DNA from 4 places in the Actinacidiphila glaucinigra genome. Region 1 is predicted to be linked to each of the others. Evidence: riboswitches for the same ligand, from Rfam matches in the RefSeq annotation. Region 1 holds a riboswitch; each other region holds the start of a gene.
The links. Region 1 has a riboswitch for cyclic di-AMP ahead of OIE69_RS17300 (C40 family peptidase). Riboswitches for the same ligand answer to the same signal wherever they lie in the genome.

Region 1 (6,997 bases):
CGTCGTCGTCCGGGATCTGGTCGGAATCGGCGACCAGCGCGACCCGCTCCAGGAACTCGGCGAGCGTGCCGGGCTCCTCCTCGGTGCGCTCCTGCTCGAACTCCAGAGCGACCGCCGCGAGTTCCTGGAGGTTCTCGATGCGGGTCTCGTCCTGCGGGTCGGTGGAGGCCTGGAGCTCGGCCAGGTAGCCCGTGCGCTCCAGCACGGCCTCCAGGACGGTGGCGGGTCCGGCGCCGGAGTCGACGACGGTGCGCAGCTCCTCCAGCAGCTCGTTGAAGCGCTTGACGGCGTTGACCGAGCGGGCGGCCATGCCGAAGGCCTCGTCGACCCGGCGCAGCGCGGCGGCGAAGGAGATCCGCTCGCGCGCGGACAGGGCGTCGACCATCGCCTCGGCGCGCTCCCCGATACCGCGCTTGGGCACGTTCAGGATGCGGCGCAGCGGGACGGTGTCCTCGGGGTTGGCGAGCACGCGCAGGTAGGCCAGGACGTCCCGGACCTCCTTGCGCTCGTAGAAGCGGACCCCGCCGACGACCTTGTAGGGCAGGCCGACGCGGATGAAGACCTCTTCGAAGACACGGGACTGCGCGTTGGTCCGGTAGAAGACCGCCACGTCACCGGGACGGGCGTCCCCGGCGTCGGTGAGCCGGTCGATCTCGTCGGCGATGAACTGCGCCTCGTCGTGCTCCTGGTCGGCGACGTAGCCGGTGATGACCGGGCCCTGTCCGGCCTCGGTCCACAGGTTCTTCGGCCGGCGCGATGCGTTGCGTTCGATGACGGCGTTGGCGGCGGTCAGGATGTTCTGGGTGGAGCGGTAGTTCTGCTCCAGCAGGATGGTGCGGGCCTGCGGGTAGTCCTCCTCGAACTGGAGGATGTTGCGGATCGTGGCGCCGCGGAAGGCGTAGATGCTCTGGTCGGCGTCACCGACCACGCACAGCTCGGCGGGCTCCTCACCCTCGGCCGCGTCCCCGGTCGCCGTGCCGACCAGCTCGCGCACCAGGGTGTACTGGGCGTGGTTGGTGTCCTGGTACTCGTCGACCAGGACGTGCCGGAAGCGGCGCCGGTAGTGCTCGGCGACGTCCGGGAAGACCTGGAGCAGGTTGACCGTGGTCATGATGATGTCGTCGAAGTCGAGCGCGTTGGCCTCGCGCAGCCGCGACTGGTACATCGCGTAGGCCTCGGCGAGCTTCTTCTCGAAGGGGTTCTCGGCCTGGTCGGCGAAGGTCTCCTCGTCGATGAGCTCGTTCTTGAGGTTGGAGACCTTGGCGCTGAAGGACTTCGGCGGGAACTGCTTGGGGTCCAGGTCCAGGTCACGGCAGACCAGCGCCATCAGGCGCTTGGAGTCGGCCGCGTCGTAGATCGAGAAGCTGGAGGTGAAGCCGAGCCTCTTGGACTCCCGGCGCAGGATGCGGACGCACGCGCTGTGGAAGGTGGAGACCCACATCACATTGGCGCGCGGGCCGACCAGCTGCTCGACGCGCTCCTTCATCTCCCCGGCGGCCTTGTTGGTGAAGGTGATCGCCAGGATCTGGCCGGGGTGCACCTTGCGGGCGCCCAGCAGGTACGCGATGCGGTGGGTGAGCACCCGGGTCTTGCCGGAGCCGGCGCCGGCGACGATGAGCAGCGGGGAGCCGGAGTGCTCGACGGCGGCGCGCTGCTCGTCGTTCAGGCCTTCGAGCAGCGCGGCCGGGTCCACGGCCGGGCGGGGGGCGCCGTCGCGGTAGTACGCGTCCCGGTCCACGGGCGCGTCGAAGCGCCCCTCGAAGAGGTCGTCGGGAACCGTCTCGGGCCCGTCCTCGGGAGGCGGCGGGGGCTCCTCCTCCCTCGGTTCGAGGCCGGCCAGGAAGCTGTCGTCAAAGAGGCTGCTCATCGCCTCCCGAGTCTAGGCCGTGGGACGGACAACGTTGCGCCGCTTGCCCGAGCCCGTACGCCCCGGACGCACCGGGCGCCCCGGGTGCCGTCCCGGGCCGGCCGCCGCGCGCGCCCGCGGTCCCCCCTTTCCCGGTCCGGCCCCGTCCGGCCCCGTCCCGTCACGACCGGGCGGAACAGGGCCCGTCACGGCCCCGAATGGTGAAGGTCACGAAATGATTGCGGACAATTCGAACACCAGGGTTCCCACGGACCCCCGCAGTTGACTACCGTGCCGGATCAGGCGGTCCGCTCCACGCGGCGGCGACCGTGCCGTCACGGGCCGCCTCCGCTGAGTCCGGCGACCGCCGGAGCCGGGGACCCACGACCTTGGGGTGAATCGGTCGGTACGAGCGCGACGCGCCCGCACGGACCGTAGGGCGGCCTTCCGAAGCCCGAACCCGACAGCTAACCCGGTAGGCGGTCCACGGAAGGAGCCGCCTGACTTGGCGACGCACCGCAAGCCGCGCCCGCGCGCGCTGACCGTCCCCGGCCCCCGCGCCGCGGTGGGACTCACGACCGCCGCACTGGCGACCGTCACCCTCTTCGGCGAGAGCGCGAGCGCGGCGCCCGCCTCACCCGACAAGCCCTCCATCACCGAGGTCAAGGCCCAGGTCGACAAGCTCTTCCACCAGGCGGAGGCCGCCACCGAGCGCTACAACGGCGCCAAGGAGCAGACCGGGCAGCAGCGCACGCGCGCCGACGCGCTGCTCGACCAGGTGGCCCGCAAGACCGAGACGCTCAACGCCGCCCGCCGCACGATCGGCGAGTACGCCGCGGCGCAGTACCGCGGCGGCGGCCTGGACGGGACGACGACCTTCCTGCTCACCTCCGACCCGCAGCAGTTCCTGGACCAGGCGCACCTGATGGACCGCCTGTCCGACCGCCAGGAGCACGCGCTGGAGACCTTCCGCTCCGAGCAGGCCGAGACGACGGCCAAGCGCTCCGAGGCCGTGGAGAGCCTGCAGAAGCTGACCGAGGCGCAGCAGCGGCTGAGCGCGGAGAAGACCGCGGTCAAGCAGAAGCTCGCCGCGGCGCAGAAGTTGCTGAACAGCCTCACCGCCCAGGAGAAGGCGCGGCTGGCGGCACTGGAGAAGAAGCGCCAGGAGGAGGCCGCCGAGAAGGCAGCGGAGATCGCCGCCAAGGAGAAGGCCGCGCAGGAGGCGGCGGCGAAGGAGTCGGGCTCGTCCGCCGGCTCCTCGGGCTCGACGGCTCCGGCGTCGGGGACCTACGCCGCCAAGGCGGCCAAGGCGATCGAGTTCGCGCGGGCCCAGCTGGGCAAGCCGTACGTGTACGGCGCCACCGGCCCGAACTCCTACGACTGCTCGGGCCTGACCCAGGCCGCCTGGGGCGCGGCGGGCGTCTCGATCCCCCGTGTCACCTACGACCAGGTCGACTTCGGCAGCCGCGTGAGCGCGGACCAGCTGCAACCCGGCGACCTGGTCTTCTTCTACTCGGACATCACCCACGTCGGCCTCTACATCGGCGGCGGCCAGATGATCCACGCCCCCCACACCGGGAGCGTGGTGAAGATCGCGCCGATCACGGAGATGCCGATCTACGGCTACGCCCGGATGGCCTGAGCCTGAGCCCCCGCCCGGCCGTCCGCGGCCGGGCTCAGGTCCACAGCACCGCGATGAAGATGTTGGCGGTGGTCAGCGCACCCACGGTGCCGAAGGCCGCCGCCGGCACCTTCTCCTCGTCCCGCTTGACGTAGACCAGGCCGAGGATCACCACCAGGACCGCGAGCTTCACGCCGATCTTGATGTTGTTCACCGGCTGGTCGTCCGCCTGGTTGAGGCCGACCAGCAGCGCGCCGGTGACCAGCATGGTCAGCGCGCCGTGCAGCATGCCCGGCACGAAACGGGCCTCGCCGCGGCCCATGGCCTTCATCTGGGTGAGGAAGCCGCCCAGCAGCGCGGCGATGCCGATGATGTGCAGGCCGACGATCAGGTTGATGAGTACGTCCATGGCTCAGGACCCTAGCCAGGCTCATACCAGCGTCCGGCACCGAGGTCGCACTCTTCCGTCACATCGGTCACGGCCGGACCGGAAGTGACCAGGTCACCCGTCGAACAGCGGTCATCCGTGGGCAGTCCACGGCCGAATCTGACCAGTCCCGCACAGTGCGGAGCCCCCTCGCGGCGTCCAGGTTTAGCGTCCTGCCCCAGGTGGCCGATCCCCACTGCCGCGCGGACCCCGTCCCCGGCACGGCCGCCCCCGCCGAAAGGTCCGGCGGTGGACGGCTCCCCGTCCGCCCGCCGCCGGACCGCCGGGGGGCGTACGGACAGCCCGGAAGGAGTGGCGTCGCGTGGCGTCGCACAGAAGGCCCAAGGATCGCGGTCGGGCAGGCACGACCGCGCGCACCGCCGCAGGTCTCGCCCTGGCGGGCGCGGCCTCCGTGACGGTGTTCGGGGAGGCCGGGCACGCGGAGCCCCGGCTGACCGCGGACGAGGCCAGGGCCCGGGTGGACCGGCTGTACGAGGAGGCCGAGCAGGCCACCGAGCGGTACAACGGCGCGAAGGAGAAGGCGGACACGGCCACCGGGCGCATCGAGCGCCTCCAGGACGAACTCGCCCGCAGGACCGAGCGCCTCAACGGCACCCGGGACGGCCTCGGCTCCCTCGCCACCGCCCAGTACCGCAGCGGCGGCATCGACCCCGCCGTCCAGCTGGCCCTCGCCTCCTCCCCCGGCGACTACCTGGAGCGCGCCGGGATGCTGGACCGGATGAGCAGCCGCCAGAACGCCGCGCTGCGCGCCCTGTCGGCCCAGCGGCGGGACATCGAGCAGCTGCGCACCGAGACCGAGGGCGAGCTGGCGGAACTGCGCGGCACCCGGGCCGAACTCGCCCGCCACAAGCGCACCGTGGAGCAGCGCCTGGCCTCCGCACGGCAGCTGCTCGGCCGTCTCACCGCCGGCCGGCGCGCCGAGGTGCTGTCCTCCGGGGGCCACGGTTCCGCCGACCCGGCCCGTGCCGGCCGCGCCGCCACCGGCTCCCGTACCGGCCTGGCGCCCGCCGCCGCCCCCAACGCGCGGGCCGCCCGCGCCGTCTCCTTCGCCTACGACAACCTCGGTCTGCCCTACGTCTGGGGCGCCACCGGGCCGTCGGCGTACGACTGCTCGGGCTTCACGCAGGCCGCGTGGCGGTCGGGCGGGGTGTCCCTGCCGCGCACGACGTACACCCAGATCAACGCGGGCACCCGGGTCTCCCGCTCCCAACTTGAGCCCGGCGACCTGGTGTTCTTCTACTCGGGAATCAGCCACGTCGGCCTGTACGTGGGCAACGGCATGATGATCCACGCCCCCCGCACCGGTGACGTCGTCAAACTCGCCCCGGTCGACCAGATGCCCTTCGCGGGCGCCACGCGGCCGGCGTGACGCCCCCGCCACGGTGCCTCAGACCAGCCGGCGGGCGGTCGCCCAGCGGGTGAGTTCGTGCCGGTTGCTGAGCTGCAGCTTGCGCAGCACCGCCGAGACGTGCGACTCGACCGTCTTCACCGAGATGTAGAGCTGCTTGGCGACTTCCTTGTACGCGTAGCCGCGTGCGATCAGCCGCAGCACCTCGCGCTCGCGCTGGGTCAGCCGGTCCAGGTCCTCGTCGACCGGCGGGGCGTCGGTGGAGGCGAAGGCGTCGAGGACGAAGCCGGCCAGCCGGGGCGAGAAGACGGCGTCGCCGTCGGCGACCCGGAACACCGAACTGACCAGGTCCGGGCCGGTGATGGTCTTGGTCACATAGCCGCGGGCGCCGCCGCGGATCACCCCGATGACGTCCTCGGCGGCGTCGGAGACCGACAACGCCAGGAAGCGCACGGGGTGTTCGGCGTCGGCCATGAGCCCGGCGCAGCGCTTGAGGACCTCCACCCCGCCGCCGCCCGGCAGATGGACGTCGAGCAGGACGACGCCGGGCCGCGTCGCGGTGATGACGGAGACCGCCTGGTCCACGTCGGCGGCCTCGCCGACCACGTCGACCCCGGTCCGCTCGGTCTCGCCGATCTCGGCCTGCACCCCGGTGCGGAACATCCGGTGGTCGTCGACGAGGACGACCCTCACGCGTCGTTCCGTGCTCATGACGACCTCCCTGGTCCCTGGGCCCTGTCCATCTCCAGCTCCACTTCCGTCCCCCCGCCCGGTGCGGAGCGCAGCCGCGCCTCGCCACCGTTGCGCCGCATCCGGCCGATGATCGACTCCCGGACGCCCATCCTGTCCGACGGTACGTCCTCGAGGTCGAAGCCGGGGCCGCGGTCGCGGACCGATACGAAGACCTTGCTCTCCTCGACCTCCGCGTACACCTGCACGGGTTCGTCCCCACCGTACTTGGCGGCGTTGACCATGGCCTCGCGGGCGGCCTGCATCTGCGCCACCAGGCGTTCGTCGAGCGGCCAGTCGCCGACGCACACCACCTCGACGGGGACGCCGTGCGCGTCCTCCACCTCGGCCGCCGCCCGGCGCACCGCCTCCGCGAGGGTGGCCGGCTCGTCGTCCCTGCCGTTGCCCTCGGGCCGGTAGAGCCAGGCCCGCAGCTCCCGTTCCTGCGCGCGGGCCAGCCGCGCGACCTCGCGCGGGTCCTCGGCGTGCCGCTGGATGAGGGTCAGGGTGTGCAGCACGGAGTCGTGGACGTGCGCGGCGACCTCGGCCCGCTCCTGCGCGCGGATGCGGGCCAGCCGCTCCGCGGACAGGTCCTGGGTCATGCGCACGAGGTACGGTCCGGCGATCAGCGCCGCGCCCACCAGGACGGCGAGCGCGGCCTGCAGGATGGTGCCCAGGTGGCTGACCGAACCCTGCACGACGAGGAAGCCGGTCACGCCCACGCCGACGAGGATCACCCCGGCGGCGCCGCGCGCGAAGGGCAGCAGCCTCTTGCGGCGGCTCAGCTCGGCCCAGCGGGCCCGGCGGGCGTTGTCGGCCTGCCGCCACACCAGGGCGACGCCGAGCCCGATCAGCAGCAGCGGCCACACATAGGCGTTGGCCCTGCCGAGGTTGAGGTTGTCCAGCAGGATGCCGAGGCCGATGGCGAGCGCGATGAGCGCGACGATCTGGCCCCGGTCGGGCCTGCGTCCGGCGAGCCAGGAGCGGGCGTCGCGCGGCTCCTTG
Region 2 (6,997 bases), 1.1 Mb from region 1:
CTCGCCGTTCGCCGTACGGGCCAGCAGCCCGGTCGAGGAGATCAGCACGCGGCACGGGTCGTCGGCGACCTCCAGCGGCACGGCCGCGACGGGCGTCACGCCCGGCTCCATCAGCAGGGTGCGGCGCTCGGTGGCGTACTTCTTGGCGACCGTCGCCAGCTCGGCGCTGACCAGCTTGCGCAGCTCGGCGTCGGACTCCAGGATCTGCGTCAGCTCCTCGATCTCCGCGGTCAGCCGGTCCCGCTCGGACTCCAGTTCAATCCGGTCGAAGCGGGTCAGCCGGCGCAGCGGGGTGTCGAGGATGTACTGGGTCTGGATCTCCGACAGCGTGAAGCGCTCGATGAGCCGCTCCTTGGCCTGGGCGGCGTTGTCGCTGGAGCGGATGATCGAGATGACCTCGTCGATGTCGACCAGGGCGACCAGCAGGCCCTCCACCAGGTGGAGACGGTCCCGGCGCTTGCCGCGGCGGAACTCGCTGCGCCGCCGGACGACCTCGAAACGGTGGTCGAGGTAGACCTCCAGCAGCTCCTTGAGGCCCAGCGTGAGCGGCTGGCCGTCGACCAGCGCCACGTTGTTGATGCCGAAGGACTCCTCCATGGGGGTCAGCTTGTAGAGCTGCTCCAGGACGGCCTCGGGGTGGAAGCCGTTCTTCACCTCGATGACCAGCCGCAGCCCGTGCTCGCGGTCGGTCAGGTCCTTGACGTCCGCGATGCCCTGCAGCTTCTTCGAGCCGACCAGGTCCTTGATCTTGGAGATGACCTTCTCCGGGCCGACCGTGAACGGCAGCTCGGTCACCACCAGGCCCTTGCGGCGGGCCGTGACGTCCTCCACGGACACCGTGGCGCGGATCTTGAAGGTGCCGCGGCCGGTCTCGTACGCGTCCCGGACGCCGTCCATGCCCACGATCCGGCCGCCGGTCGGCAGGTCCGGGCCGGGGACGTGGCGCATCAGCGTCTCGAGGTCCGCGTTCGGGTACCGGATCAGGTGGCGGGCGGCGGAGATGACCTCGCCGAGGTTGTGCGGCGGCATATTGGTGGCCATGCCGACCGCGATGCCGGAGGCGCCGTTGACCAGCAGGTTCGGGTAGGCGGCCGGCAGGGCCACCGGCTCCCGCTCCTGGCCGTCGTAGTTCGGCGTGAAGTCGACGGTGTCCTCGTCGATCGACTCGACCATCAGCGCCGCGGCGGGGGTGGTGCGGCACTCCGTGTAACGCATCGCGGCCGGAGGGTCGTCGTTGCCGAGCGAACCGAAGTTGCCGTGGCCGTCGACCAGCGGCACACGCATCGAGAACGGCTGGGCCATGCGCACCAGCGCGTCGTAGATCGAGGCGTCGCCGTGCGGGTGGAGCTTGCCCATCACCTCGCCGACGACGCGGGCGCACTTCACGAAGCCGCGCTCGGGGCGCAGCCCCATCTCGTTCATCTGGTACACGATCCGGCGGTGCACCGGCTTGAGCCCGTCGCGGGCGTCCGGGAGCGCGCGCGAGTAGATGACCGAGTAGGCGTACTCGAGGAAGGACCCCTGCATCTCGTCGACGACGTCGATGTCGAGGATGCGCTCCTCGAAATCGTCCGGCGGCGGGGTCTTCGTGGTGCGGCGGGCCATCAGGGCGCTGCTCCTTCGGCTGGACCTCATCGGATAAGGACACGGGACTGACGCGGACCATTGTGGACCGCCCCACCGACAGCCCGGACCACCCCCCCGGCTCATACGTGGCGGTGACGGGAACTTCGCGGGCCGTTTGTCCGCTGCCTAGAGTGGCAGGTCTCAGCACAAAACAACGAGTACGCGACCGGAAGGACAGCTTGCCCATGGGTCACACGGCCACGCCGGAGGCAGAACCCGGCGGCCTCACCGCGACCGAGCACCGCCTGGCCAACGGCCTGCGCGTCGTGCTCTCCGAGGACCACCTCACCCCGGTCGCCGCGGTCTGCCTCTGGTACGACGTCGGTTCCCGCCACGAGGTGAAGGGCCGTACCGGACTCGCCCACCTCTTCGAGCACTTGATGTTCCAGGGTTCCGCGAACGTCACGGGCAACGGCCACTTCGAACTGGTCCAGTCCGCCGGCGGCTCCCTCAACGGCACCACCAGCTTCGAGCGCACCAACTACTTCGAGACCATGCCGACCCACCAGTTGGAGCTCGCGCTCTGGCTCGAGGCCGACCGCATGGGCAGTCTGCTGTCCGCGCTGGACCTGCAGAGCCTGGACAACCAGCGCGACGTGGTCAAGAACGAGCGCCGCCAGCGGTACGACAACGTCCCCTACGGCACCGCCTTCGAGCGCCTGACGGCGATGGCGTACCCGGACGGCCACCCGTACCACCACACCCCCATCGGCTCGATGGCGGACCTCGACGCCGCCTCTCTGGAGGACGCCCGGGCCTTCTTCCGGACGTACTACGCGCCGAACAACGCCGTCCTCGCGGTCGTCGGCGACATCGACCCGGAACAGACCCTGGCCTGGATCGAGAAGTACTTCGGGACCATCCCGGCCCACGACGGCAAGCCGGCGCCCCGTGACGGTTCACTCCCCGGGGTGATGGGCGGGCAGCTCCGCGAGGTCGTCGAGGAGGACGTCCCCTCGCGCGCGCTGATGGCCGCCTACCGGCTGCCGCACGACGGCACCCGCGAGGCCGACGCCGCGGACCTGGCGCTGACCGTGCTCGGCGGCGGGGAGTCCTCGCGGCTGCACAACCGCCTGGTGCGCCGGGACCGCAGCGCCGTCGCTGCCGGCTTCGGCCTGCTGCGGCTGGCCGGGGCGCCGTCGCTCGGCTGGCTCGACGTGAAGACGTCCAGCGGCGTCGAGGTGCCCGCCGTCGAGGAGGCCGTCGACGAGGAACTGTCCCGCTTCGCCGAGGAGGGCCCGACCCCGGAGGAGATGGAGCGGGCCCAGGCCCAGCTCGAGCGCGAATGGCTGGACCGGCTCGCCACCGTCGGCGGCCGCGCCGACGAACTGTGCCGGTACGCCGTGCTGTTCGGCGACCCGCAGCTGGCCCTGACCGCAGTCAAGCGCATCCTGGACATCACCGCCGACGAGGTGCGCGCCGTCGCGGCGGCCACCCTGCGGCCCGACAACCGCGCCGCACTGGTCTACGAGCCCACCGGCTCGCCGGCCTCGGCCGGCGAGGACTCCGACGAGGACGAGGAGGGCGCGGACCAGTGACCGACGTCCACACCACCATGACGTTCCACCCCCAGCCGCGGCCGGGGCAGCCCAAGCCCTGGGACTTCCCGGCCCCCGAGCGGTCCACCCTGCCCAACGGGCTGACGGTGCTGCGCAGCCGGCGGCCCGGGCAGAAGGTCGTCGCCGTCGAGGTGCTGCTCGCGGCGCCGCTCGACGCCGAGCCCGAGGGCCTGGACGGCGTCGCCACGATGATGGCGCGGGCCCTGTCCGAGGGCACCGACAAGCACAGTGCCGAGGAGTTCGCCGCCGAGCTGGAGCGTTGCGGGGCCACCCTCGACGCCCACGCCGACCATGCCGGAGTCCGGGTCTCCCTGGAGGTCCCCGTCTCCCGGCTCGACAAGGGCCTCGGCCTGCTCGCCGACGCGCTGCGCGCCCCGGCGTTCCCGGACGGCGAGGTCGAGCGGCTGGTGCGCAACCGCCTCGACGAGATCCCGCACGAGCTGGCCAACCCCGCGCGGCGTGCCGCCATGGCGCTGTCCAAGGAGCTCTTCGCCGCCGACCTGCGCTGCTCCCGGCCGCGCCAGGGCACCGAGGAGACGGTCGCGCGCATCGACGCGGCCGCCGTCCGGGCCTTCTACGACACCCACGTACGGCCCTCCACCTCGACGGTCGTCGTGGTCGGCGACCTCGCCGGGATCGACCTGGAGGCGCTGCTGGAGAGCACGCTGGGGGAGTGGAGCGGCAAGCCCGCCGAGCGCCGCCCGCTGCCGGCGATCACCGCGGACGACACCGGACGCGTCGTGATCGTCGACCGGCCCGGGTCCGTCCAGACCCAGGTGCTCATCGGCCGTGCCGGCGCGGACCGCCACGATCCCGTCTGGGCCGCCCAGGTGCTCGGCACGTACTGCCTCGGCGGCACGCTGACCTCGCGCCTGGACCGCGTCCTGCGCGAGGAGAAGGGCTACACCTACGGCGTGCGGGCCTTCGGGCAGGTGCTGCTCTCCACTCCGGAGGGCACCGGCGTCTCCCTGCTCGGGATCAGCGGTTCCGTGGCGACCGACGTCACCGCGCCCGCGCTGGCCGACACCTGGCAGGTGCTGCGCACCCTGGCGGCGGAGGGGCTCACCGACGACGAGCGCGACGCCGCCGTACAGAACCTCGTGGGCGTCGCCCCGCTGCGCTACGAGACGGCCTCGGCGGTGGCCGGGACCTTCGCCGACCAGGTCGAGCAGTCCCTGCCGGACGACTTCCAGGCCAGGCTCTACGAGCGGCTGGCCGTCACCGGCACGATCGAGGCGACGGCCGCTGCCGTCAACGCCTTCCCCCTGGACCGGCTCGTGGTCGTCCTCGTCGGCGACGCCTCCGTCATCGCGGACCCGATCCGCGAGCTGGGCATCGGCCCGGTGGAGGTCGTCACAGGCGGCTGACCGGTACCGCCCACCGCGGCCCCGGGTGCCCTCGCGGCGCCCGGGGCCGCGGTGCGCCTGCGTCCGTGCAGCCGCCGAGGCGGGGGCCGCCGCCGGGTGGATCAGCAGGCCGCACGGAGGCCGTCCGCAGGCCGCGCCGGGGCCTTCCCGCAGGGGCGCGCACCGCCGGGGAGCTGCGGTGTCGCGGTATTGCGGACGGTTGCGACCGGTTGGCGGTGGGTGTGGCATCCCGCACATATTGCCGGATTTTTTTGGAGCCGGGAGCAACGCGCGGTTAGCGTCCTCGGGTTGCCCGGCGGAATCAGCCGCCACCCGCGGCACCGGAGCAACGATCGCCGAGTCCCCGTCGGGCGTGAGCCTGGGGAGCCGGGGACCCACCTGAGATGTCCCTGGGGTGAATCGGGCGGCGTGCCGCCGCCCGTAGGAGACCTTCCTGCTCCGAACCCGTCAGCTAACCCGGTAGGCGAGAAGGAAGGAAAGGATCTCCGCCTGCCCATGGCGTCGTTCTCCATACGCTCCACCCTGGCCGGAGCCGCCGCGCTGACCACCGTCACCACCGGCGCGTTCGTCGTGCCCGCCGCGGCCGCCGACGCCCGGACCGAGGGTTCCGCCTTCGCCCGCTGCGCCGCTGTCGCCGGGGACCTGGCCACGCACCTCGCCGACCAGGCGTCCGCCCAGCACCGGGCCGCCGTCATCGCCCGCAAGCACCACGCCGCCCACGTCGCGCGGGCCGAGCGCGCCGCGCGTGAGCGCGCCGCCGAGGAGGCCGCGGCCAAGGCCGCCAAGGCCAAGGCGGCCCGGGAGAGCGGTACCGCGCACGCGTCGCGCAGCGCCGCGGCCGGCCGCGCCACGCTCGGCGGCTGGGTGCTGCCCGTCGCCGGCTCGATCGGCACGCCCTACCGCGCGACCAGCAGCCTGTGGTCCTCCGGCTACCACACAGGTGTGGACTTCGTGGCCTCCGTCGGCACCCCGGTGCACGCCGCCGGCGCGGGCACCGTCGTCGAGGCGGGCTGGGGCGGCTCGTACGGCAACAACATCGTGATCCGCCACGCGGACGGCATGTACACCCAGTACGGCCACCTGTCCTCCCTGGGCGTGTCCGTGGGCCAGACCGTCTCCGCGGGTCAGCAGATCGGCCTGTCGGGCGCCACCGGCAACGTGACCGGGCCGCATCTGCACTTCGAGGCCCGTACGGCCCCGTCCTACGGCAGCGACGTGGACCCGCTGGGGTACCTGCGCTCCAAGGGCGTCCGCATCTGAGCCCGCATCCGAGCCATTTCCCTCCCCCCACACGAAGGCCCCGGTTCCCCCGCCGGGGCCTTCGGCATGCCGGCGCTTCCCGGCCGCGGGTGTGTCCAAAAATGCTCCATGAATTCAGGGCGGCCGTCGGAATCGGAGCCGTGCTGGAATAGAGTCGCGCCAGAAACGCCGGCTCCTCCGTTGCACGGGGATGAAAGGGTGGCCGTCGGCGCGCACCGAAAGGAACCTGCGATGTGGGGTCGGACGTGAACGGGACCGGCGGCGCGGGCCGGCGGATTTCGGCCCGGGCGGTGTGCGCGGCGATCCGCGACGACATCGTCAGCGGGTTCTTCGCGCCGGGGAGCCGGCTGACCGAGGAGCAGCTGGCCAAGCGCTACGGGGTGTCGCGGGTCCCGGTGCGCGAGGCGCTGCGCACCCTGGAGTCCGAGGGCTTCGTGCAGACCCGCCGGCACGCCGGGGCGTCCGTCGCGGAGCCCACCGAGCAGGAGGCCGCCGACCTGCTGGACATCCGGGCCCTGCTGGAGCCGCTGGGCGCCGCGCGGGCGGCGCAGCGGCGTACCGAGGCCCATGTGAAGGTGCTGCGCGGGCTCGTCCGGCTGGGCCAGGAGCGTTCCCTGCGCCGCCAGTTGTCGGACCTGCCCGCGCTGGACGGCTGGTTCCACGAGACGCTGGCCCAGGCCTCCGGCAGTCCGACCCTGGTGGCGCAGCTGACGCAGCTGCGGCACAAGATCGCCTGGGTGTACGCGGTGGACACCCCGGGGCGGGCCGTGGAGTCCTGGGAGGAGCACGGCGCGGTCGTGGACGCGGTGGCGCGCGGTGACGCGGAGCGGGCGCGGCGGCTGATGGCGGCCCATGTGGAGCGGGCGACGGCGGTGCACCGGCTGCGCCGACCGGAGAGCACGGGGCGCGGCGCCGCGGCGCGGTGAGGAAACGGAAACACGCCGTACACAATTCGAGTGGCCGGGCGCAACAAAAGGGCCGTATACAAAGTGGGGAATTGTGTGCGGAGGTATTTCCGCGCTTCATCGCGCTGCGCGCTGCCCGGAAATGGTGTGGAAATGGGGAAGGGACGGGCCCGCGAAATCCGGCCGGATTTCGTTTCGGGCCCGCCCCTTTTGCCGTAGGGCGGTTGTGCGCGGCGTCAGACGGTCTCGGGGAGCTCGTCCAGCCCCTCGGAGACGAGCT
Region 3 (6,997 bases), 2.3 Mb from region 1:
CGGCGACGGCGTCCGCGACCGTGCGGTAGTCGTCCATCGGCATTCCCCTCTTGAGGCAATCCCGGCATTGCACCGAGAGCAAAGACCCTATTGCACCGAGCAGGGAGGGGAACCTAGCATCACGCACAACTCCCCTGCGGAAGGGGGCACATGCGAGGCGAGGACATCCCCATGGCGACGGCAGTGGTCAACGGCGTCACATTGGCGTACGACGACGAGGGGGACGGCCCGGGCACACCACTGGTGCTGGTGCACGGCCACCCCTTCGACCGCTCGATGTGGGCACCGCAGGTCCCCGCCGCGGCGGCCGGCCGCCGGGTGATCGTGCCGGACCTGCGCGGCTACGGTGCGAGTGAGGTCGTCCCCGGGGTCACCCCGCTGGGGACCTTCGCCCGCGACATCGCTGCCCTGCTGGACCACCTGGGCGTTCCGGAGGCGGTCGTGGGCGGGCTGTCGATGGGCGGTCAGATCGTCATGGAGTTCCAGCGGCTGTTCCCCGGCCGGGTGACCGGCCTCGTGCTCGCCGACACCTTCCCCGGCGCCGAGACGGAGGAGGGGCGGCGGGCCCGCGACGCGATGGCGCAACGGCTGACCGCCGAGGGGATGTCCGGCTACGCCGACGAGGTGCTGGACCGGATGATCACGCCCCGCAACGTGACCGCGCTGCCCGAAGTGGCCGGGCACGTCCTGCGGATGATGCGCGGCACCTCCACCGAGGGCGCCGCGGCGGCCCTGCGCGGCCGCGCCCGGCGGCCCGACTACGGGGCCGTGCTGACCGCGGTCGGGGTGCCCACGCTGATCGTGGTCGGCCGGGACGACGTGTACACCCCCGTCACCGAGGCCGAGGCGATGCACGCGGCCGTCCGCGGTTCGCGCCTCGTGGTCGTCGAGGGCGCCGGGCACCTGCCGAACCTGGAGCGCCCCGAGGAGTTCAACGACGCGCTGCTGCGGTTCCTCGGCCCGCTTCGCTAGGTCGTGGTGTCGACCAGGGAGAGCGAGTGAAGGCGGTCGGGCGGTCCGGGCCGGGCGTAGTACCAGCCCTGCGCGGTGTCGCAGCCCAGGGCCCGCAGGTGCTCGGCCTGGGTGCCGGTCTCCACGCCCTCCACCGTCACCGACAGCCCGAGGGTGTGCGCCAGATCGACGACGATCTCCACGATCTTCACGTCCACCGGGTCGGCGGGCAGCTGCTGCATGCCGCGCGTGAAGGAGCGGTCGAGCTTGAGCGTGGTGATGGGCAGCCGGCGCAGCGAGGCCAGGTTGGAGTAGCCGGTGCCGAAGTCGTCGAGGGCGATGGCCATGCCGAGTTCGGCGAACTCCCGCAGCGGGCGCATCAGTTCCTCGTCGGCGCCGATGAAGGCGCTCTCGGTGACCTCCAGGCACAGGGCGGTCGGCTCCAGTCCGGCGTCCTTGATCACCGCGAGGGTCTCCGGGACGAGGCCGGGGTGGCCGAGCTGGGCCGGGGAGAGGTTGACGTTGACCCGCAGCGGATGGCCGTCGCTGCGCGGGAACTGCCAGTCCCGGGCCTGCCAGGCGGCCTGCTGCAGCACCCAGTGGCCGAGCGGCACGATCAGCCCGGTGCTCTCGGCGAGCGGGATGAACTGGTCGGGGCCGAGGACCCCGTGCACCGGGTGGCACCAGCGGACCAGTGCCTCGGCGCCGCGGACACTGCCGTCGCCGAGCCGTACCAATGGCTGGTATTCGATGAAGAACTCGCCGCGTTCCAGGGCCGTCGGCAGCCGGTTGGTCAGCCCGTGCCGGGTGATGGCGCGCGCGTCGGAGTCGGGGTCGGCCAGCTCGAAGCGGTTGCCACCGGCGGCCTTGGCCCGGTACATCGTGATGTCGGCGCTGCGCAGCGCCTCGGCGGGCCCCAGGGAGCCGGCCTGGCCCTCGACGATGCCGATGCTGCACCGTACGGACAGGTCACGGCCGTCCACCCGGATCGGGTCGGCCAGCGCGGCCAGGATCAGGTCGGCGAGGCCGGTGGTGTCGGCGCGGCTGGCGGGGTTGACGACCAGGGCGGCGAACTCGTCGCCGCCGATGCGGGCCACCAGCTGGTCGGGTGAGGTGACACAGGCCTGGAGGCGTTCGGCGACGGCGACCAGGAGCCGGTCGCCGACGGCGTGGCCGAGGCTGTCGTTGACGTCCTTGAAGCCGTCCAGGTCGAGGTAGCAGACCCCGACGCCCACCCCGTCGGGGCCGTTCAACGTCTGCTCCAGGCGCTCGAAGAAGAGGTTCCGGTTGGCCAGGCCGGTGAGCGCGTCGTGGTTGGCCTCGTACCGCAGCCGCTCGCTGAGCAGGCGCTCCTCGGTGATGTCCTCCATCAGCGCGAGCATGTACTGGGGGATGCCGCCGGCGTCGCGCAGCAGGGAGACCGTCAGATTGGTCCACAGGACGGTGCCGTCGGGCCGGTAGTAGGCCTTCTCCATGCGGTAGTGGTCGCGTTCGCCCCGGTTGAGCTGGCGCTGCATCTCCCAGACCTCGGGGGCGTCGTCCGGGTGCACCCAGTCGTAGACGTTCCTGCTGCGGATGTGGCGCTCCAGGCCGCCGAACATGGTGGTGAGGGCGGCGTTGACGTCCAGGATGCGGCCGTCCATGTCGGCGATGCCGATGCCTATGGAGGCGCCCTGGAAGACTGCGCGGAAGCGGACCTCGCTCTCGTACAAGGCCTGTTCGGTGGCGGCCCGGGCGGCGAGCGCCGCACGGGACAGTGCCTCCTGCTCGGTCCGCGTACGTTCCTGCAGGGCCCGGGTGTATCCGGCGGCCACCCAGTGCTGCAGGCGGTTGCATCGGGTACGGCTCTCCTCGGACGGGAGGGCGGGGCCCGGCGGGCAGTACAGCAGCAGGTAGGCGTCGACGACGTCCAGAATGCGCGCCAGCGCGGCGGGGTCGGTGCAGTGCGCGGCCACGAGCGCGGCGCCGACCTCCGCGGCCGGACGGGGGTCGAAGGGCTGTGCACGCAGGGTGGCGTTGAGACGCGCGGCGAGCGGGAGCAGGTACTCCTCGAACTCGCCGCGCGTCATGGAGGTGGCGGTGGCCGGGTAGATCGCCCGGCTCCAGATGATCGCGAAGCGCCGCAGGCTGTCGGCGGCCTCCGGCTCCGGGCCGGGGTCTCTGGTCACGGTCACGCCTTGCGGCCGACGCCCGCGAACCCGCTGAACACGACCGGGTCGAGCTCGTCGTCGTCCGAGCCGTCGGGGCGCCACAACGGCGCGGAGACCAGGCCGGGTTCGACGAGGTCGAAGCCGTCGAAGAAGCGCTCCACCGCGGCCCGGGACCGCATGATCAGCGGTGAACTCGCGCTGCGGTAGACGTTCTCGACCCGCTCCCCCTCCTCTGGTCTGCGCGGACCTCCCTCGACCGAGGCGTGGGTGACGACCAGCAGGCTGCCGGGGGCGATGGCCTCGCGCAACTCGGCCACCGCCTTGGCCGGTTCGTCCGCGTCCTCGAGGAAGTGCAGGACCGCGACGAGCAGCAGTGCGACCGGGCGCTCCAGGTCGATGAGCCCGCGCACCTCCGCGCTGTCCAGGATGTCGCGGGGGGAACGCAGGTCGGCGGCGACGATGGCGGTGTGCTCGACTCCCTCCAGCACGGCACGGCTGTGGGCGACGGCGACCGGGTCGTGGTCGACGTAGACGACGTGGGCGCCGGGACTGGCGGCCTGGGCGACCTCGTGGACATTGCCGAAGGTGGGAATGCCGGAGCCGATGTCCAGAAACTGGGTGACGCCCTGGTCGACGGAGTACCGCACGGCCCTGCGCATGAACGCCCGGTTGGCCTGCATGATCTTCGGCAGCCCCGGGAATGCCTCGATGGCCCGCCGTCCGGCCTCCCGGTCGACCTCGAAGTTGTGGGAGCCGCCCAGGTAGTAGTCGTAGATGCGGGACACGCTCGGCACGGAGAGATCGATGCCTTGCGGGGCCCAGGCGGGACGCTCCATCAACGGCTCCAGCTCGTCGTCGGCGATCGGGGCACTTGGTCGTGGACACGACCACGTGCGACAGAGGCTACTGATCGACCGTTCGAGAGGAAACTAGAAATGGAAATATTCGATCCGTTTTCGGTCACAGACCAAAGGCATGTGCCCTGTTCCCAACAAGCGGGGAACAGGGCACAGGCTACCGCCGGATGACGGTGGATCAGTTCGATCAGACGTTGACGCCGTGGGCGCGCAGGTAGGCCAGCGGGTCCATGTCGGAGCCGAAGTCGGGAGTGGTGCGGACCTCGAAGTGCAGGTGCGGACCGGTCACGTTGCCGGTGGCGCCCGACAGGCCCAGCTGCTGACCGGCCGAGACCGTCTGGCCGGCCGAGACCGACAGCGAGGACAGGTGGGCGTACTGCGAGTACCGGCCGTCGGCGTGCTTGACGACGACCTGGTTGCCGTACGAGCCGCCCCAGCCCGAAGAGACCACGGTGCCGGCGGCGATCGACTTCACCTTGGTGCCGGTCGAGGCGATGAAGTCGACACCGGTGTGGTAGCCCTTGGACCACATGGCACCGGCCTGGTGGTAGGCGGTGCCCAGGGTGACGCGGTCGAGCGGGGCGGTGTAGCCGGAGGTGCTGGCGGCCTTGACGGCGGCCGGGGCGGCCTTCGCGGCCTTCGCGGCCTTCGGCGCGGGCTTGGCGGCGGCCTTCTCCCCGAGGGACAGGACCTGGCCCGGGTAGATCAGGTTCGGGTTGCCGCCGATGACCGACTTGTTGTCGGCGTACAGCTTCTGCCAGCCGCCCTCGACCGACCTGGCGTCGGCGATCTTGGAGAGGGTGTCGCCGCCGGCGACCGCGTAGGAACCGCCGGCGCTCTTCGGCGCGGTGGCGGCCTTCGGCGCCTCGGCCTTCCTGGCGGGGGCGGCGGGCTTGGCGGCCGGCTTCGCGGCCGTGCCGGAGACGCTCTCCGGGGTGGCCGACGGGTTGGCCATCGCCTTGGTCAGACCGGCCTTGGGGCCGCACACGGGCCAGGCCTGCGGGCCCTGGGTCGCCAGGACCTTCTCCGCGGTCGCGATCTGCTGGGCCTTGGTCGCGAGGTCCGCGCGCGGGGCGTACTTCGTGCCGCCGAAGCCGGCCCAGGTGCTCTGGGTGAACTGGAGGCCGCCGTAGAAGCCGTTACCGGTGTTGATGGACCAGTTGTTGGTGCTCTCGCAGGCCGCGACCTTGTCCCAGACGCTCACGGGAGCGGCGTGGGCACCGGTGGCACCGACGATCGGGAGCGCCACGGCCGCACCGGTGGTGCCGGCCAGCGCGCTGATACGGGTGATGCGGGTGTTCCGCGGGCGACGGTGCTTTCCCTTACCGGGCATGCCGAATTCCTCTCCGACGCCTGCGAGGTAAGCTGTCGGGTTCGGGCTGGAGATGCCCGGCCGCAATAGGGCACGCCACATCAAGGCATGTCGCTGCGACTTCACCCCTAGCCGTCCCGAGACCAACGGGAACGGCAAACTACCTGGGTCCCCCGCTCCTGCCGTGCGGTCTTGTCATCCGGCGTCCGGGCAGCGGCAGGACTAGGCGTTCTACCCGGAAGAATCTCGCAGGCATTTGTCCTGCGAGATCTGGAAGCTAAACGACGGAATCGTTCCGGAGCAAGGAGCGGAATCACGCCCCCCGGCAGACCGCAAGTCGATCAATTACTTCTGTGACTTTACGTGATAAGTGTCCGCTCTGCGTAGGCGAAAAATTGCCCCTCGGTAATCACGTGATATCGCCCGGTAAAATTCAGCGGCAAAATTCGACGGTGCGTCGCCCGGGGTCTGCGCTGCGTGTTCGGCACGTGACACCCGTCACGCAACGATGTATTACGCATGCACTGTGGGCGCATATGTCCGGTTAGATGCCTCAATGCCGGATAAGGGAGGACGCATCCCGGTCCAACCCGCCCCCGACCGCGCCCTTCTGAGGGCCCGCCCGGAGGAACACCCCCTGAGCCAACCGCCGGGGGCGGCCGGCGATTCCCGGATGCGCCCATCCGGCCCGGCCCGCGGTGTGGCGTGCGCCACAACCGCCGCTCCGGCGGGGCGAGAAGGGCCGCGGACGGCGGGCCGCGCCCGGAAAACGGACGTGACAGCGCCGATTCGGCGACGGTAGCCTCCCAATCCCTCACATTTTCTTACATCGCCCAGGAGCCCTCGCGTGCCCTACCTCGCCGCCGACGACCGCTACGCCTCGATGGACTACCGCAGGACCGGGCGCAGCGGGGTCCTGCTGCCCGTCGTGTCCCTGGGCCTGTGGCACAACTTCGGCGACACTTCGCCGCTGGAGAACCAGCGCGCGGTGCTGCGCCGCGCCGTCGACCGCGGCGTGGTCCACATCGACCTGGCCAACAACTACGGCCCGCCCGCGGGCTCGGCCGAGGCCAACTTCGGCACGCTCCTCGCCCAGGACTTCCGCCCGTACCGCGACGAGCTCTTCATCGCGACCAAGGCCGGGTACGACATGTGGCCCGGTCCGTACGGCGAGTGGGGCAGCCGCAAGTACATGCTGTCGTCCCTCGACCAGTCCCTGGGCCGCATGGGCCTGGACTACGTGGACGTCTTCTACTCGCACCGCTTCGACCCGGACACGCCCCTGGAGGAGACCATGGGCGCCCTGGACTCCGCGGTCCGCCAGGGCAAGGCCCTCTACGCCGGCATCTCCAACTACCCCGCCGAGGCGCACCGCCGCGCGACGCAGATCCTGCGCGAGCTGGGCACCCCGCTGCTGATCCACCAGGCGGCCTACAGCATCCTCCAGCGCGACCCGGAGGACGGCGTCCTCGACGCCGTCGGCGACACCGGAACCGCCCTCATCGCGTACTCGCCGCTCGCCCAGGGCCAGCTCACCGACCGCTACCTGGACGGCGTGCCCGCCGACTCGCGGATGGCGCTGGGCCACTTCCTCAAGCGCGACGCCCTGACCGAGCGGAAGCTCACCTTCCTGCGCGCCCTCGACAAGCTCGCGGGCGAGCGCGGCCAGACCCTGGCCCAGCTGGCCCTGACCTGGGTGCTGCGCGACCCGCGGGTCGTCTCCGTGC
Region 4 (6,997 bases), 3.7 Mb from region 1:
TCGTGCGCGTGACGGGCGATCGTCTCCCGCAGGTGGCCCGCGTACGCCTCCTCGTAAGCGGCCGGCGGCGCGTCCGCGAAGACCTGCCGGGGCAGGACGCCGGACCACAGCCCGTGCATGCCGCCCTCGGGGTCGCAGACGGACATCGGCTGCCAGGTGTCGCCGTGGTAGCCGCCGCGCCAGGTCATCAGCCGCTGCTTCTCCGGCCGCCCGAGCGAACGCCAGTACTGCAGGCACATCTTGACCGCGACCTCGACCGAGACCGAGCCGGAGTCGGCGAGGAAGACGTGCCGCAGCGGCTCGGGGGTGATCTCCACCAGGCGGGCGGCGAGCCGCACGGCCGGCTCATGGGTGAGCCCGCCGAACATCACGTGGCTCATCCGGTCCAGCTGGCCGCGGGCCGCCTCGTTGAGCACGGGGTGGTTGTAGCCGTGGATCGCCGACCACCACGACGACATGCCGTCGACGAGGTCGGTCATCCCCTCGACGGGCTCGGCGAGCCGCAGCCGGACCCCGGCCGCGGACTCGACGACGAGCGGTTCCTGACGGCCCGGCATGGGCCCGTACGGATGCCAGACGTGCTCCCGGTCCAGTGCCAGCAGCTCGCCCGGGGTGAGCGGCTCAGGCATTGGGGGGCAGGTCCGTGCCGGTGCCGCGGCGGCGCACGGCCACCAGGTCGGTGCGGGCGGCACCCGCGGCCGCCGGCTGCGCGGCGTCGCCGTGGCCGGTGCCGTGGGCGTGGCCGCCGCAGGGGCCGCAGCCGCCGCCCTCGCCGGGTGAACCGCAGCCCGCGGAGGCGTGGGCACCGCAGCCCCCGGCCGCGGCGGCCGCGTCCACACGGTGCACGGGCAGGGTCACCTCGCCGGCGCCCTCCACCTCGAAACCGGCGTCCGCGATCATGTCCAGGTCGGCCCTGCCGGCCTGGCCCTCACTGGTGAGGTAGTCGCCCAGGAAGATGGAGTTCGCCAGGTGCAGCGCGAGCGGCTGCATGCTCCGCAGATGCACCTCGCGGCCGCCCGCGATGCGGACCTCCACATCGGGACAGACGAACCGCACCATCGACAGGATGCGCAGGCAGCGCTGCGGGGTGAGGTTCCACTCCTTCGCCAGCGGCGTGCCCTCGAAGGGGATGAGGAAGTTCACCGGGACGGAGTCGGGGTCCAGCTCGCGCAGCGCGAAGACCACGTCGACCAGGTCCTCGTCGCTCTCGCCCATGCCCGCGATCAGCCCCGAGCAGGCCGACAGGCCCGCCGCCTGGGCCTGTTGCACCGTTTCGACCCGGTCCGCGTAGGTGTGGGTGGTGGTGATGTCCCCGTAGGTGGCCTCGGAGGTGTTGAGGTTGTGGTTGTACGCGTCGGCGCCCGCGCCGCGCAGCCGATCGGCCTGCCCGTCGGAGAGGAGGCCCAGGCAGGCGCAGACCTCGACGCCCTCGTTCTGCTCCTTGATGGCCTCGATGGTCCTGGAGACCCGGTCCACGTCGCGGTCGGTCGGGCCGCGCCCGCTCGCCACCAGGCAGACCCGCTTGGCGCCGCCGGCGACCCCCGCCGCCGCGGCGGCCGCCGCCTCGTCGGGCTTCAGCCAGGTGTACTTGAGGATCCCGGCCTCCGAGCCGAGCCGCTGCGAACAGTACGAGCAGTCCTCCGGGCACAGCCCCGACTTCAGGTTGACCAGGTAGTTCAGCTTCACCCGGCGGCCGAACCACGCGCGGCGCACCTTGCCGGCCGCGGCCACCACGTCGAGGAGTCCGTCGTCGGAGGTCGCCAGCACGGCGAGCGCCTCCTCGCGGGTCGGCAGCTCGCGGCGCAGGCCCTTCTCCACCAAAGCATTGAGCAGTTCCATGCCGCGATCCTGACGCACGGCACGGGCCGCGGCCAATGGGACATCCCACAAGACCGCTCGCTCAGGGTGTGTGCATCACCACACCGTGCGAGACGGTCCGGCACACTACGGTGCTGCCGAAACCTCCGAGCCGACCCCAGGGGACGACCATGACCCGCGACCCGTTCGACTGGATCGACGCGCACGCCGAACGGCGTCGCGCCGCCGGACTGGTGCGCACCCTGCGGCCCCGGCCCGCGAGCTCACCCCTGCTGGACCTCGCCTCCAACGACTACCTGGGGCTCGCCCACCACCCCGAGGTGACCCGGGCCGGCGCGGACGCCTGCCTGCGCTGGGGCGCCGGATCGACCGGTTCGCGGCTGGTCACCGGCAGCACCGAGCTGCACGCCGAACTGGAGGCCGAACTCGCCGCCTTCTGCGGCTTCGAGGCGGCGCTGGTCCTCGCCTCCGGTTATGCGGCCAACCTCGCCGCCGTCACCGCGCTCACCACCGAGCCGGGCACGCTCATCGTCTCCGACAGCGGCAACCACGCCTCGCTCATCGACGGCTGCCGGCTCTCCCGTGCCGGCACAGAGGTCGTGCCGCACGCCGACACGGACGCCCTGCGCAAGGCGCTCGGCGGCCACGACGGGCCCGCCGTGGCCGTCACCGACTCGGTCTTCTCGGTGGACGGCGACGCCGCCCCGCTCCGCGCGCTGGCCGCCGCCTGCGCTGAGCACGGGGCCGCGCTGCTGGTGGACGACGCCCACGGACTCGGGGTGCTCGGCCCCGGGGGCCGGGGGGCGGCCGCGGAGGCGGGTCTGGCGGGCCAGCCCGGACTGGTGTGCACCGCCACCCTCTCCAAGTCCCTGGGCAGCCAGGGCGGCGTGGTGCTCGGCCCGGCCCGGGTCATCGAGCACCTGGTCAACGCCGCGCGGACGTTCATCTTCGACACGGGCCTCGCCCCGGCGGCGACGGGCGCGGCACTCGGCGCGCTGCGCCTGCTGAGGCGGGAGCCGGAGCGTGCCGTACGGGCCCGGGCGGTCGCCCGCGAGCTGTACGAGCGGCTGACGGGGGCGGGGCTGGACGCCACCGCACCGGACGCGTGCGTGGTGTCGGTGCGGGCGCCGTCGCCCGAGGCGGCGGTCGAGTGGGCCGCGGCGTGCCGCGCGGCGGGTCTCGCGGTGGGCTGCTTCCGGCCACCGTCCGTGCCCGACGGGATCTCGCGGCTGCGGCTCACCGCGCGGGCGGATCTGACGGACCGGGAGATCGGCGACGCCGTGGGGACGATCGTCCGTACGGCGCCGCCGCGCCCCTGAGATCAGGGGTGTTCGGTCAGGCTCCCCGTCGCCACGGCGGCGAGGAACTCCGCCCAGGCCGCCGGGGGGAAGAGCAGGGCGGGGCCGCGCACATCCTTGGAGTCGCGTACGGCGAGCTGTCCCGAGAGCGGCCCGTCCCCGATGAGGGCCGTCTCGACGCAGTTGTTCGCCGCCGTGCTGTAGCTGCTGCGTCGCCAATTCACACCGAAGAGGGACGCACTGGAGGTGACGTACTGAGGCAGAGCGTCGGACATGGGGGGTGTGCCTCCTTACGCGCCTTTGCGGATGCCTGAGATGAAGGACAGCGACTGCTCACTCGACAGGGCATGGGAGCGCAACCGATTGAAGGCAGCACCGTACGCCCTGACGTCCTCGTGCTGATCCAGATAGAGACTACTCGTCAAATGGTCGAGAACAACCACGTCCAGATCAGCAATGCGCGGAAATGAGAAGATTACGAAAGGGCCTGTAACGCCTATATGCCCACCGGCCGAGAAAGGCAGCACCTGCAGATGCACATGAGGCAGTGAACCCAGCTCCACAAGATGGCTCAATTGCGCCGCCATCACTCCGGGACCCCCGACGCTGCGGCGCAGCACCGCCTCGTCCAGCACCGCCCACAGCTCCAGCGGCGGTTCGGCGCGCAGCACCGCCTGGCGGGCCATCCGCACCTGCACCAGGGTCGCGATCTGCCGCGGACCGAGTTGCGGGAGGACGGAACGGGTGAGCTCGCGGGCGTAGTCCGGGGTCTGCAGCAGCCCCGGCACCACCGTCGTCTCCAGTGTCCGCGCACGGCAGGCGTCGGTCTCCAGGGAGATGAAGTCCCGGTAGGCGGAGGGGAGTTCCTCCCGGAACTCATGCCACCAGCCGCGCCGGTCGCCCTCGCCCGCGAGGGCGGCGAGCATCTCCCGCAGTCGCTGGTCGCGCACTCCGTACACGTCCAGCAGCGCCGTGACGTCCTCGGGTCGCACTCCGCTGCGGCCGGTCTCGATCCGGCTCACCTTGGACTGGTGCCATCCCAGGCGCTGGGCGGCCTCACCGCTCGTGAGCCCCGCCGTGTCGCGCAGACGGCGCAATTCCGAGCCGATCTTTCGGCGGCGTACCGCCGGCACCTGCTGCATGGTGTGTGCACCTCCCGGTTCCCGGCACCCTCGCCGGTCCCCGAGCGAAGTCTGCCGCGCAAATACGTTCTCTCGTAGCAGAGTTCACCGCTTTGGGCGACAGATATATGCATATAGCTGTGGTGGCACCGGATTAAGGGCACGATGGGTGACACTCTGGCGCGTGAGTGCCGTACGGGGACGTGCCGCGCGGAAGGCGGGGCACGGCGCCTTCGGCCGTCGCGCGCGCGGCCACGGGCGCGGCGGGCGCCGGCGTCCTGGTCACGGCGGGAAAGGGACAGCGTCGCCATGGCAGACCACCAGGAAGCATCCGTCACCCTGCCGAGCGACCCTGCCTCGGTCCCCGCGGTACGCCGCTACGTGAGCGACCTGCTGGTGGAGTGGGGCATGTCCGAGGACTCGGACCCCGCCGACTCCGTGCGGCTCATCGTCTCCGAGCTCGCGACCAACGCGGTGCTGCACACCTTCGGCCAGTCGCCCACCTTCACCCTCGACGTCCAGCTGGACCGGGACGAGCAACTGCGCATCGGGGTCACCGACAGTCACCCACGGTGGCCCCAGCGGCTGCCCGCCGCCGTGCAGCAGGACAACGGCCGGGGCATGGTGATCATCCGTCACCTCACGGCGGAGGCGGGCGGTACGCTCCTGGTGACTCCCACCGCGGAGGGCGGCAAGACGGTGTGGATCAGCCTGCCCTGGGCCACCGCCACCGCCGCCGTCGAGTGACCCCGGCGGCCCTCGGTCCTCCCGGCCGAGCGGCAGCGCCTCGGCGCCCATCGGCACGAATCCCGCCGCCGTGAACGCCTGCACGCTCGCCGCGCTGCCGTTGGCGATCCGCGCCCACGCCATTCCGCCCTCGGGGCGATGTGACGTGCCGTCGGCCCCGTGTCCACAGCGCCGGTCGCGTCGCCCGGGAGCCCCGGCTCCCGGGCGACGCGACCGGGGTCACTTCACCCGGCCGTACCAGACACTGCGGCTCCAGATCTTCTCCAGCCGCACCCGTCCGCCGGGCTTGGGGGAGTGCCAGATCTTCCCGTGCCCGGCGTACATCCCCACGTGGTAGACGTTGCTCCCGTAGTGGAAGAAGACCAGGTCACCACGGGTCCGTGCGGACTTCCGGATGTGCCGGACGCTGTTGTACTGCGCCCCCGCGGTGCGAGGGAGCTTCTTGCCCGCCTTCTTGAAGGAGTAGAAGGTGAGCCCGGAGCAGTCGAACCTGCCGGGACCGGCGGCCCCGTACTGGTACAGCGCGCCCTTCTTGGACGCCGCGATCTTCAGTGCCTTGGCGGAGACCGTCGCCGCCTCGGCCTGCTGGGCGAGTTCGGGCAGTACCGCGGGACCGGCAACGGCGGCCGCCGTGAGGGCGGATACCGCCCCCAGCCGGCACAGGACCCCGGACATGGCTGTCGGCGCACTCATGCGCAACCCTTCGTCGTCCGCCTGCGAAGGATGACCTGTCGGGTTCGGGCAGGCGAAGATGCCCGGCCGCGGATGCGGCTTCACCCCAAGGGTCCGGCGACCGGCGCCGGACCCGTCGTGCTCGGGTCCTCCGCTCCTGCCGATGCGTCGTCGTCGACCTGGCATCCGCGCGGCGGCAGGATTCGGCGTCCGCGCGGACCGCCCCGCCGGGATGGCGGGGGCTTGTCGTCGAAGGGATGATCACCCACCGAAGCGTCCGATTCCCAGCGCAACCGGTCGAATGTGAGTCTGTTCACGACTCACCTATTCGGGTGGACTCCACGACACATGGCCCGGACTGACGACTCGAAAGGAGTCGAACACCAGGGACGGAGCGTCAGATTCCGGATGTGTGCGGCCATATCGCGCAACTCGGGGCCACTCGGCCGTCCACGACAGATACAACGATCGGGCGAGTCCATTCGGTTCGAGTTCGTGCCGCCCGAACGGACCAGTGTGTCGTGACGCTCCGTCAGCGAGGCCTTGACGGCGGCAAGGCGACCTGCCCCGCGCGCCGTTCGCCGTCGAGCACCCGCAGCGCCCGTTCCATCGTCGCCGTGTGCACCTCGTTCTCCCCGCGCGTGTGCATCAGCGTCAGCGCGTCACGCAGCTCCGCGGCCCGTCCCACCAGGGCCTGCGCGGCGCGCAGCGCCCCGTAGGTGTCCCTGGAACGGGACGGGTTGATCCGGCCCAGCAGGTCCACGACCCCCAGATAGGCGTCGACGAGCTCGCCCTCGGCCCGGGTCAGGGCCGGGAGCGGGGGCAGTTCGGGCACCACCGCCGGTCACCGCAGGGCGCGCGGTGCGCGGCCTGCGCCGTCCTTGCGGCTCATCGTCAGCCGGTCCACCAGGCCGTAGGCGAGCGCCGACGGGGCGTCAAAAATGGTGTCCCGTTCGATGTCGGCCCGGATCCGCTCCGGGTCCTGCCCGGTGTGCCTGACCAGCAGCTCCTCCAACTGGTCGCGCCGGCGGAGCAGTTCCCTGGCCTGGATCTCCAGGTCGGCCGTGGTGCCCTGGATCACCTCGGCGAACGAGGGCTGGTGGATCAGCACCCGCGAGCCGGGGGTCGCCAGCCGCTTGCCGGGCGTTCCGGCGGCGAGCAGGACGGCCGCCGCCGAGGCCGCCTGGCCGACGCACACCGTCGACACGTCGCAGCTGACGAACTGCATGGTGTCGTAGATCGCGGTCATCGCGGTGAAGGACCCGCCGGGGGAGTTGATGTAGAGCGAGATGTCCTGCTCCGGGGCGGCGGCCTCCAGGTGGATCAGCTGCGCCATCACGT

Region 2: it holds a riboswitch for cyclic di-AMP, as region 1 does, so the genes downstream of both, OIE69_RS12390 (M23 family metallopeptidase) here and OIE69_RS17300 (C40 family peptidase) in region 1, are expected to answer to the same signal.
Region 3: it holds a riboswitch for cyclic di-AMP, as region 1 does, so the genes downstream of both, OIE69_RS07185 (transglycosylase family protein) here and OIE69_RS17300 (C40 family peptidase) in region 1, are expected to answer to the same signal.
Region 4: it holds a riboswitch for cyclic di-AMP, as region 1 does, so the genes downstream of both, OIE69_RS34475 (C40 family peptidase) here and OIE69_RS17300 (C40 family peptidase) in region 1, are expected to answer to the same signal.

What each region holds. Positions count from the first base shown of each region.
Region 1 is NZ_CP109144.1:3,933,167-3,940,163, forward strand. Features, by position in the region: gene pcrA (DNA helicase PcrA) at 1-1,867, opposite strand, end outside; cyclic di-AMP (ydaO/yuaA leader) riboswitch at 2,186-2,343, shown strand; gene OIE69_RS17300 (C40 family peptidase) at 2,352-3,488, shown strand; gene OIE69_RS17305 (hypothetical protein) at 3,523-3,876, opposite strand; gene OIE69_RS17310 (C40 family peptidase) at 4,217-5,284, shown strand; gene OIE69_RS17315 (LuxR C-terminal-related transcriptional regulator) at 5,303-5,974, opposite strand; gene OIE69_RS17320 (PspC domain-containing protein) at 5,971-6,997, opposite strand, start outside.
Region 2 is NZ_CP109144.1:2,827,779-2,834,775, reverse strand. Features, by position in the region: gene OIE69_RS12405 (DNA gyrase/topoisomerase IV subunit A) at 1-1,605, opposite strand, end outside; gene OIE69_RS12400 (M16 family metallopeptidase) at 1,812-3,164, shown strand; gene OIE69_RS12395 (M16 family metallopeptidase) at 3,182-4,552, shown strand; cyclic di-AMP (ydaO/yuaA leader) riboswitch at 4,876-5,032, shown strand; gene OIE69_RS12390 (M23 family metallopeptidase) at 5,048-5,812, shown strand; gene OIE69_RS12385 (GntR family transcriptional regulator) at 6,046-6,738, shown strand; gene OIE69_RS12380 (HPr family phosphocarrier protein) at 6,954-6,997, opposite strand, start outside.
Region 3 is NZ_CP109144.1:1,623,586-1,630,582, forward strand. Features, by position in the region: gene OIE69_RS07165 (aminotransferase-like domain-containing protein) at 1-37, opposite strand, end outside; gene OIE69_RS07170 (alpha/beta fold hydrolase) at 172-972, shown strand; gene OIE69_RS07175 (putative bifunctional diguanylate cyclase/phosphodiesterase) at 969-3,125, opposite strand; gene OIE69_RS07180 (SAM-dependent methyltransferase) at 3,122-3,937, opposite strand; gene OIE69_RS07185 (transglycosylase family protein) at 4,146-5,291, opposite strand; cyclic di-AMP (ydaO/yuaA leader) riboswitch at 5,294-5,485, opposite strand; gene OIE69_RS07190 (aldo/keto reductase) at 6,118-6,997, shown strand, end outside.
Region 4 is NZ_CP109144.1:7,646,041-7,653,037, forward strand. Features, by position in the region: gene OIE69_RS34445 (adenosylmethionine--8-amino-7-oxononanoate transaminase) at 1-629, opposite strand, end outside; gene bioB (biotin synthase BioB) at 622-1,839, opposite strand; gene OIE69_RS34455 (8-amino-7-oxononanoate synthase) at 1,989-3,137, shown strand; gene OIE69_RS34460 (DUF397 domain-containing protein) at 3,140-3,391, opposite strand; gene OIE69_RS34465 (helix-turn-helix domain-containing protein) at 3,407-4,258, opposite strand; gene OIE69_RS34470 (ATP-binding protein) at 4,547-4,984, shown strand; gene OIE69_RS34475 (C40 family peptidase) at 5,204-5,677, opposite strand; cyclic di-AMP (ydaO/yuaA leader) riboswitch at 5,681-5,837, opposite strand; gene OIE69_RS34480 (hypothetical protein) at 6,189-6,494, opposite strand; gene OIE69_RS34485 (ATP-dependent Clp protease proteolytic subunit) at 6,501-6,997, opposite strand, start outside.